2 linked regions of the Bdellovibrio bacteriovorus genome follow. The protein of the gene in region 1 interacts with the protein of each later gene in a pairwise test. Links are inferred from orthologs where the notes say so. Each region holds a gene or a part of one and is shown in the gene's direction. Other genes may lie near its edges.

Evidence for each region. Proteins that work in one complex are often made in the same cells at the same time.
Region 2: the proteins of dnaX (region 1) and dnaE interact in binary tests that used the Escherichia coli proteins (3 or more experiments, as listed by UniProt). The link is inferred for Bdellovibrio bacteriovorus from one-to-one orthologs.

Annotation. Positions count from the first base shown.
Region 1 is NZ_CP020946.1:206,146-210,670, reverse strand. The notes cover bases 755-3,710. They hold dnaX (DNA polymerase III subunit gamma/tau), read left to right. Parts: upstream 755-1,301; coding sequence 1,302-3,119; downstream 3,120-3,710. Other genes in these bases: recR (recombination mediator RecR), read left to right, coding at 3,462-3,710; B9G79_RS01025 (YbaB/EbfC family nucleoid-associated protein), read left to right, coding at 3,133-3,456. In the rest of the region: B9G79_RS01045 (hypothetical protein), read right to left, coding at 1-284; B9G79_RS01040 (hypothetical protein), read right to left, coding at 341-706; more of recR, read left to right, coding at 3,711-4,076; GTPase MglA, read left to right, coding at 4,076-4,525. UniProt on the Escherichia coli protein: Part of the beta sliding clamp loading complex, which hydrolyzes ATP to load the beta clamp onto primed DNA to form the DNA replication pre-initiation complex.
Region 2 is NZ_CP020946.1:1,825,199-1,830,045, forward strand. What follows is about bases 1-4,063. They hold dnaE (DNA polymerase III subunit alpha), read left to right. Parts: upstream 1-323; coding sequence 324-3,863; downstream 3,864-4,063. Other genes in these bases: B9G79_RS08740 (hypothetical protein), read left to right, coding at 1-251; B9G79_RS08750 (hypothetical protein), read left to right, coding at 3,866-4,063. Also shown: more of B9G79_RS08750, read left to right, coding at 4,064-4,847. UniProt on the Escherichia coli protein: DNA polymerase III is a complex, multichain enzyme responsible for most of the replicative synthesis in bacteria. This DNA polymerase also exhibits 3' to 5' exonuclease activity. The alpha chain is the DNA polymerase catalytic subunit.

The DNA of each region.
Region 1 (4,525 bases):
TTTCCGTAAAACAACATACGATAAGGCACCTGCACGATAGAGCCGTTGTCAAAGCTGGCATTATCAGAAGGCCCCCCGATCACAAGATTCACGGAGGCGGTGGATTGAAAGGTCTGAGCCATTTCATTGAAGATGTCAGACAGACTTGCCGCCAGTTCACAGTCCTGGTGCTCGAGAAAGATCACTTCACGAACTGCACCGTTTACGCCTTTGCAGGAACCCACAGTGGCCGCTTGAACCGGAGAAACGGAAGAAAGAAGAAGGGAAATAAAAAAGCTCAACATGCCCGGAAATATAGACACGTTGAGCTTTATTCGAAATAGGCGTGGAAAGAATTACCCTATTTTACCTTAACTTTAATCTTGGCGTTGGTTTTAGAGCGGCAAGTGGATTCCATCGCAACGGTGGAGCACTCCATTTTTCCGCAGCTCAGGGTCAAGACACGGTTTTCTTTGTTCAGATCTTTGGTTTCAGCTTTCCAATCGGCGCAGGCTTTTTTCCAATTCACACGGGCTTCTTTCAGGAGTGGAGCTGCATCGCCTTCGATTTCGTCTTCGCTTTGGATGACTTCGTACTCGTTTTGAGTTTTAGAGCCTTTTTTGATTTCGATGGTGGTGTCGCCATCAGCCGGGATGTCTTTCACGCCGACGGATTGAGCAAAAGCAAAGGAGCTGATCAGGGACAGGGAAAGGATCAATTTCATCATAGGATTCACCTCGGTAAGTTGAATAATCCTCGCGCAAGGAATGAGGAACAGCAAGCAACGACCCACCCCAACAATTCCCAGTTAACCCAACAATTCCCAGTTAACCCTCTCCCCCGCTCCCCATCCCCGGGGGGAAAGGGGCCAAGCCCCAAAAAGGCGGCGCCGAAGGCCAGCCAGAAAAACCGCGGCGCCCGCAGGGCCAGCCAGAAAATCCCCAAGCACCACCGCCCAGTTATCCCATTCCCCAGTATTTTCGATAGCTTCGGGTATTTCAGTTAGTTTGGGAGGGGAACCCCCGAAGGAGGGCCTCTGGCGGGGCCCGGACGGCCCGAACCGGGGCCCCGCCCCGGCGCCAGCAGAGCCCGGACGGCGTGCCCGACGAAGCGGGGTTCCCCTCCCAAACTAACTGAAATGCGCGGCGAGTTATCGAATGTAATCCCCCCACCAATGGGATACATCCAGCGGTGGCCGGGTCCCATACAATAGCTCTCTTGACGAATCCCGCTAGGTCCGGAAGGAAGCAACGGCACTCGAGGGACTATGTGATATGGGGTGCTCGGCCACTTTTTTTCCTGTTTGTGATGAGGGGTGGGTTTTGTCTTATCAGGTGATTGCACGCAAATGGCGTCCCCAATCATTTACCGACGTTGTCGGGCAAAATCATATTACCCAAACACTTTCCAATGCCCTTAAAAACGGTCGCTTGCCTCACGCCCTGCTTTTCACAGGTCCGCGTGGTACAGGAAAAACCTCTTCCGCTCGTATCCTTGCCAAAGCCCTTCGCTGCCCGAATGCCCAGAACTTTGTTCCGTGCAACGAGTGCGATTCCTGTAAAGAAATCGCAGGGGGTTCCAGCATCGACGTGATCGAAATCGATGGAGCTTCCAACAACGGTGTGGATGCGATCCGTGAGCTTCGCGACACTGTGGCTTTCATGCCTTCCAGTGGAAAATACAAAATCTATATCATCGACGAAGTGCACATGCTTTCCACCAGCGCCTTCAACGCCCTGTTGAAGACATTGGAAGAGCCGCCTTCCCACGTGGTGTTCATCATGGCCACCACCGAAGTGCACAAGATCCCGCAGACGATTCTGTCCCGCTGTCAGCGTTTTGATTTCCGCCGTATCTCCACCCGCTCTATCACCGAGCGCCTGAAACTGATCTGTGATCGTGAAGGCGTGACAGCGGATGATGAAGCTTTGTGGGTGGTGGCTCGTCAGGGTGATGGATCCATGCGTGACTCGCAAAGTTTGCTGGATCAGGTGATCACTTTTGCCAACGGTCCTTTGACCCGCGCCAGTGTGGTTGAAATCCTGGGACTGACGGACCGGGCTTTGCTTTTTGAAACTTTGAACGCTCTGATTGATCGCAACTCTCAGGCGGTTTTGAAAGTGATTGAGAAAATCGCTGCGGCCGGTTTTGAGCCGCACTTGTATTCTCAGGATCTTTTGGAAATGATCCGCAACCTGCTTCTGATCAAGGTGTCTGAAGCGCAAGCCAGTCAGATTCTGGAAATGCCGGATTCTGAACTGCAGGCTTTGAGCGAAATGGCTCAGCGTCTGCCGGAAGAGGACATCCACATGCTCTTCGACATGGCTTTAAAAGGCGGTTCGGACATTCCTCGCGCCCAGGATCCTCGCATTGTGCTTGAAGTGACTTTGCTGCGCATGGCTTCTGCTCCCAAACTTGTGGATCTGAAGACTTTGTTGCAAGGCGGATCTATTCCCACTCACAGCGCAGGTGGGGCCAGGCCCTACGTTCCGCCGGTAAGCCTTCCCGTAAAAGGACATGATCGCATCGAGGAATCCCAGAAGGTTCTTGATGGCCCGACCGGCCTTGAGGCGATGAAGGCAGCGCTGAACAAAGCTTCTTCCGCGGCCTCTTCCCTGAAATCAAATCCCGCACCAGTGGCAAAGCCTGCGGCGACCGCACCGGCCGCTCCGGTTCCGGCAGCTCAACCAACTCCGGTTGTTGAAAGCAAACCGAAAATTGCCTCTGGTTCCACCTCTAAAGAGCGCTGGGTGAACTTTGTCGAACTGCTTCGCCAGGACGACGCTTTGTTTGCAGCAAAAGTGGAAAATTTACTGTTTGTTAAGGAAGAGGGAAAGCTGATCAGCCTTGGCGTTCCTGTGAAATTGGCCTTCCTGAAAGACCAAATGGCTGACGCCCAAGTGCGCAAAAAACTACAGGGATTTATTGATTCGTACTGGGGTGCTGGGTATTCTTTTGAAGTATTGATGAGTCGTGATCAGGTCGGCGAATCCGCCCAAGCCATCCAGCAGAAAAAAGTGCAGATGGCCGAAGAGGATCTGCGCAACAAGATCATTGAAAACCCGATGGTTAAAGCCGCTCAAACCGTGTTCAAGGGACAGATCAAGTCCATCGTTGAACTGAACAAGCGCGGCCACTAAAAAAGGAGATTTTATGAAGGGTATGCCCGGCGGAATGGCCCAGCTGATGAAGCAAGCCAACCAAATGCAGATGAAAATGAAGAAAGCCCAGGAAGAACTTGCAAAAGTTGAGTACGAAGCGACTTCCGGTGGCGGCGCTGTAAAAGTAAAAGTGAACGGCGACCACTTGATCACTGCTTTGACCATCGACCCTGAAGTTTTGAAAGCTGGCGATGTTGAGATGCTTCAGGACATGATCCTGTCTGCAACCAACGAAGCAGTTAAAACAGCCCGTGATACTTCCGCTAAAGAAATGGAAAAAATCACTGGCGGCCTGAATATCCCAGGAATGTTTTAATTTAGATGTTACACATTAGCGCCCTTGAAAAATTAGTCCACGAGTTGAGCCGTCTGCCTGGTATCGGGCCAAAGACTGCTCAGCGTCTGGCTTATTACATTCTGCGCACCGGGAACGAATACCCGGAACGTTTGAGTGAGGCGCTTTTGCGCGTCAAGGCTGAAGTTCACGACTGCCCGACCTGCTTCAACTACACCGACACCGATGTCTGCCGTTATTGTGAGGATTCTCACCGTTCCGACGAATCCATCTGTGTCGTGGAAGAACCATCCGATATCATGAGAATTGAATCTTCGGGCGCGTTCCGTGGCCGCTACCATGTTTTGCATGGGGCGATCTCTCCACTGGAAGGCATTGGTCCTAAAGAATTGAAAATCAAAGAGCTGATCGACCGAGTTGAAGACGGTTTGAACGGCACGGGTCCTGCGATCAAGGAAATCATCCTTGCATTGGATGCGGACCTTGAGGGCGACACCACCATTTTGTACCTGGCGAAGCAACTGCAGGGCAAAGGCTTGAAACTTTCTCGCATTGCCCATGGAGTTCCTATTGGCAGCGACATCGATTTCGTAGATGATAGAACGATGGGTCGCGCCCTGCAAAACCGCGTGGAGCTGTAATGTCCTTTATTAACTACAATGCCAAAGAAATTCACTGCAAAGTCGTGTACTACGGCCCCTCCTTGGGCGGTAAAACCACGAACATCCAGTGGGTTTATCAAAAAACAGCAGAGGACCAAAAATCCAAGCTGGTGGCATTGAATACGGACATTGAGCGCACCTTGTTCTTTGACTTCCTGCCACTGAACGTCGGTGACATCCGTGGTTTTAAAACCCGCTTCCACCTGTACACCGTTCCGGGTCAGGTTGTTTACGATGCTTCCCGCAAGCTGATCCTGAAAGGACTGGACGGCGTGATCTTCGTGGCGGACTCTCAAATTGAGCGTATGGATGAAAACTTAGAGTCCCTGCGCAATCTGGAAAGAAACTTGGAACAACAAGGCTATGACATCCGCGAAATCCCGCTGATCATGCAGTACAACAAGCGTGATTTGCCGAACGTGGCGTCC
Region 2 (4,847 bases), 1.6 Mb from region 1 along the record:
TTGAAAAAGACCCGGCAGCTCCGAATAGCGATAAGATTGAATTCCGCGAAGATCAGGCGACACTTTGGAATATCGACGGGGCGACCAATCCGGCTCAGATTTCTGGAGTTATTCTCACAGTCGTCATGGATGCCGGTTTGGGGCAAAAAACCATCAAAATTCCCGTCAAAAACGACAGATTGGATCTGGGATCTGCTCAGATTCCGGGCGGAGTTTCCATTCAACCGTTGGTGCAGCTCGGAGTCTTTTAACGCGCCGAGCGAAGTGTGATCCAAACACCCCCTTTTATTGAAACAAAAAGGGGGCTAAGATATGAAATTGTCATGTCTTTTGTTCATCTACACGTCCACTCAGAATATTCCCTTTTGGAAGCCGCGTGCCGGGTTAAAGCCATTGCTAAAAAAGCAGCGGCGATGCAGATGCCCGCGGTGGCTCTTACAGACAACGGTAACATGTTCGGTGCTGTTGAATTTTTCTTTGCCTGTAAGGACAACAACGTAAAACCAATTCTGGGCTTGGATGCGTACATCGCTCCGGGATCGCGCCTTGAAAAAAAGCAGGACCGAGATCAGGTCAACACCGGTCCGCGCCGTCTGGTGTTCCTGGCGCAGAATAATGATGGCTATCGCAATCTGTGTAAACTTTCTTCCATTGGTTATCAGGAAGGTTTTTATTGGAAGCCTCGTATCGATTACGAAGTCATTCAGCAGTACAATGAAAATCTGATCTGTCTGACCGGAGGCCTGCGTGGTGAAGTCGCGGAGTCCTTCCTGCGGGAAGGGCCGGACGCGGCTTTGGCGAAAATCCGCCAGTTGAAAGAAATCTTCAATGATCGCCTGTATCTTGAGATGTGCCGCACGGGTGTGCCCGAGTGGGATCGTATCAATCCGTTCCTGCTAGAAGCCTCCAAAATCGCGGGAGTTCCTGTGGTGGCGTCCAATGACGTGCACTACATGACTCAGGACGACCAGATGGCTCAGGAAGTTTTGATCTGTATCGGATCGAATAAAACTTTGAGCGATGAATCCCGTTTCCGTCTGGGGACGGATGAATTCTATCTGAAAAAACCAGAGCAGATGGTCGAGCTTTTTGCCGACGTGCCGGAAGCGATCTCCAACACTCTGCAAATCGCCGAACGTTGCGATGTTAAATTCAAACTTAAAGACGACCAGGGAAAACCAATCTATCACCTTCCGACATTCCCGACAGATGATGGGTTGTCGCTGAAAGAGGACATTGCCCGCAAAGCCAAAGCCGGTCTGTTGGTGCGCTTTGAAGAGGCGGCGGCACGCGGTGAAATGGTGCCTGAAGATAAAATTCCTGAATATGACAAGCGTCTGGAATACGAGCTTGGCATTATCGACCGCATGGGTTTTAACGGTTACTTCCTTATCGTTCAAGACTTCATCAACTGGGCCAAAACCAATGACATTCCGGTCGGTCCGGGGCGGGGTTCCGGGGCGGGTTCTTTGGTCGCTTATGTTTTGCGTATTACGGATCTGGATCCGCTGCCGAACTTCCTTCTGTTTGAGCGTTTCCTGAATCCAGAACGTATCTCCATGCCCGACTTCGATATCGACTTCTGTCAGGATCGTCGTCAGGAGGTGATCCAGTATGTGACCCGCAAGTACGGTCAGGAATCTGTTTCCCAGATCATCACTTACGGAAAGTTACAGGCCCGCGCCGCCATCAAGGACGTGGGCCGCGTGTTGGGTATGACCTTCCCTGAGGTCGACGCGGTAACAAAACTTATTCCGGAAAAGCTCGGCATCAACCTGAAAGAGGCCATGGAAATGGAACCTCGTATCGGAGAGATGATGGAGATGAATCCAACAGTGAACACGCTGATGGATCTTGCTCAAAGGGTTGAGGGGATGGTTCGCCATGCCGGGATCCACGCCGCCGGGGTTATCATCGCCGACGGCCAACTGGTTCGTCATGCTCCACTTTACAAGGGTGCTGACGGAGAGCAGGTCGTTCAGTACGACATGAAGCACGCCGAGAAAATCGGCCTGATTAAATTCGACTTCCTGGGTCTGAAGACCCTGACTCACATCAATCACGCGCTGAAGCTGATTGTGAAAAATCGCGGCAAAAAAATTCTGTCGCAGATGATTCCGATGAATGACACGGCGACGTTTGAGATGATGTCGCGCGGGGATACCGCAGGGGTGTTCCAGTTTGAGGGTGAGGGCATCACCGATGCCACCCGTAAAATCAGACCTTCTTCTTTTGCCGATATCACCGCGATCACGTCGTTGTACCGACCGGGTCCGATGGCGAACATTCCGGACTTTACCGATCGTAAGCACGGCAAGGCGCCGGTGGAATACCTTCTGGAAGACACCCGTGAGGTTCTGTCCGAGACCTACGGGATCATGGTCTATCAGGAACAGGTTATGGGTATCGCCTCTCGCATTGCCGGATATTCTCTGGGTGAAGCGGATATGCTTCGTCGTGCGATGGGTAAGAAGATCAAAGAGGAGATGGACAAGCACCGTGAGCGCTTCATGCAAGGGGCGATCGAACGCGGGCATGATAAACAGCGCTCTAATGATCTGTTTGATTTGATGTACAAGTTTGCCGACTATGGATTCAATAAATCCCACGCGGCGGCTTATTCCGTTGTTACGTTACAGACTGCCTGGTTGAAATGTCATTACCCGGCGGAATTCTTTGCAGCCCTGCTCAGTACCGAGCTTTCCGACACTGAAAAGATCGTAAAATACTCCAAGGATGCGACCAAGCGCGGTCTGACCGTGCGTTCGCCAAGTGTGAATTTCTCGGATTACCTGTTTGATGTTCATGGCGATGAGATCTACTTCGGTCTGGGGGCGATCAAAGGTGTGGGGCAGAATGCGGTTGAGGCCATCATCGAGGCCCGCAACAATCTGCCCGAGAAAAAGTTCACTTCTTTGGATGAGTTCTTTAATTCCATCGACACCCGTCGTGTGAATAAAAAAGTGATCGAATGTCTGATCAAGGCCGGGGCCTTTGATGGCTTTGGCGCGCACCGTGCGCAGTTGATTGCCGGTTATCAGAAGTACCTGGATCGCGCGATCGGTCTGCAAAAAGACCGCGAGATGGGGCAGTCTTCATTGTTTGATCTGGGGCCTTCGACTGAAACCAAAGTCACTTTGGAAGATGTGAAGCCTTGGGCACGAACGGCGTCTTTGACCTATGAAAAAGAAGTGCTGGGTTTTTACCTGAGTGATCACCCGCTGAAGGGGTTTGACACGCTTTCAGAACTTTGGACGACCTGTAAGGTGATTGATTTGCCAGCACAGATGCCAGCGCCGGGCAGTCCCGAGGCGGAAGCACTGAAGGCTGCCAAGAAGGATTGGAAAAATCGCGATGCGGGTAAAAAACGCGTCGTCGTGGCCGGTCTTATCACTGAGCTTCGCGAACTGATCACGAAAAAAGGAACCCGCATGGCGTTCGGCAAGGTCGAGGACCTGACGGGCAGTTGTGAGCTTGTGATCTTCCCGGATTCTTATGCTCGCTTTGAGGCCCAGCTTCGCGATGAAAGGCCGGTCCTGGTCGGGGGTGGTCTGGAGGTAGAGGACGGATCAGCCAAGATCATGGTTGATACCGTTTCTCCGTTGGAAGATATCCTTAAAAAAACCAAGCGAATGGTACTAAGATTGGATAAGATTAATCCTGATGATTACCCACGCCTGCAGTCGTTGATGAAGGACTATCCGGGAACAACCTCGGTCAGTCTGGAAATCGAGCTGGGTGAGCTGAACCGCCGTGTCTTGATGGAGATGGAGGAGGCTCAGGGTATCAGTGTGAATAATGAATTCTTTGAAGGCGTTCATTCCCTGTTTGGAAGAACGGACTTTATCGAGTTGAGGAGCTAGGAATGCGTTTAGTAAGTGTGGTTGCAGCAGCATTGATGATCTTCGTAAGTGGCACCGCCCTGGCCCAGCAGGCAGAACTGGTGGACCGCACCTATTCCGGTGTGTCCAAGGAAACCAACCCTCAGGTGGCAAAAAGAGTCATTCAGGATGAAGCGGCTCAAAAAGTTTCTGAAGAAATCATTCAGGAGCTGATCGGTAACGACCGCTTCCTGAAAAACAAAACCCTGATTCAGAATAAAATCATCCGCAATTCGGCGCGCTATATTCCGTTCACGAAGCCTTCGGCGCTGACTCAAAGCGCGGATGAATTCAAGATGTCCGTGGCGATGAAGGTGTCTTTGAAGGATTTAAAGCAAATGCTTCAGGACAACTCGCTTTTGAATGAAAACGAAGCCGTGCCGGTGGTGTTGCCACTGGTCAGTTGGCAGGATCGTGTGGAAGGCCGCAGCTATCGCTGGTGGTTGCCGCTGGATAAAAATCCTCAAGGCTTCCTGGTGAAAGAGGGCCGCCTGCTGGAGGAAGCTCTGCGTGGCGCTTTCCAGAAAAACAACTTCTATCTGATCAAACCGATTGAAGCGGGTTTGGCAGCCAGTGTGCCCGCGGATTTCCAGAATGAAAAAGTCGGTGGTGAGGATGCTCAGTTCTTTGCCCAGTATTTCAATGCTCCAGTGGTGGTTGACGGACAGGTGAACCTGACCAAAGGGGAGCGTAATAACTTCCGTATTGAAATCAAATTGACCGCTTTGCAGGTCAGCAACGGCCGCGCGATTGCCGATGTGTCCCGTCGCTTTGATACGGACGGCGGTTCTTTCGAAAATGCGATCGATAAAAAATTGCGCGAGGTTCTGGAGGGCACGGCCAACGATCTGGCTGTGCAGGTGATGGACGCATGGCAAAGAGGTTCTGTGGGGACTTCTGTGATCCGTCTGACCATTCACGGTCGCCAGCCATTGCCGGTTCTTGAGGGCGTGAAAGAAAAAATCC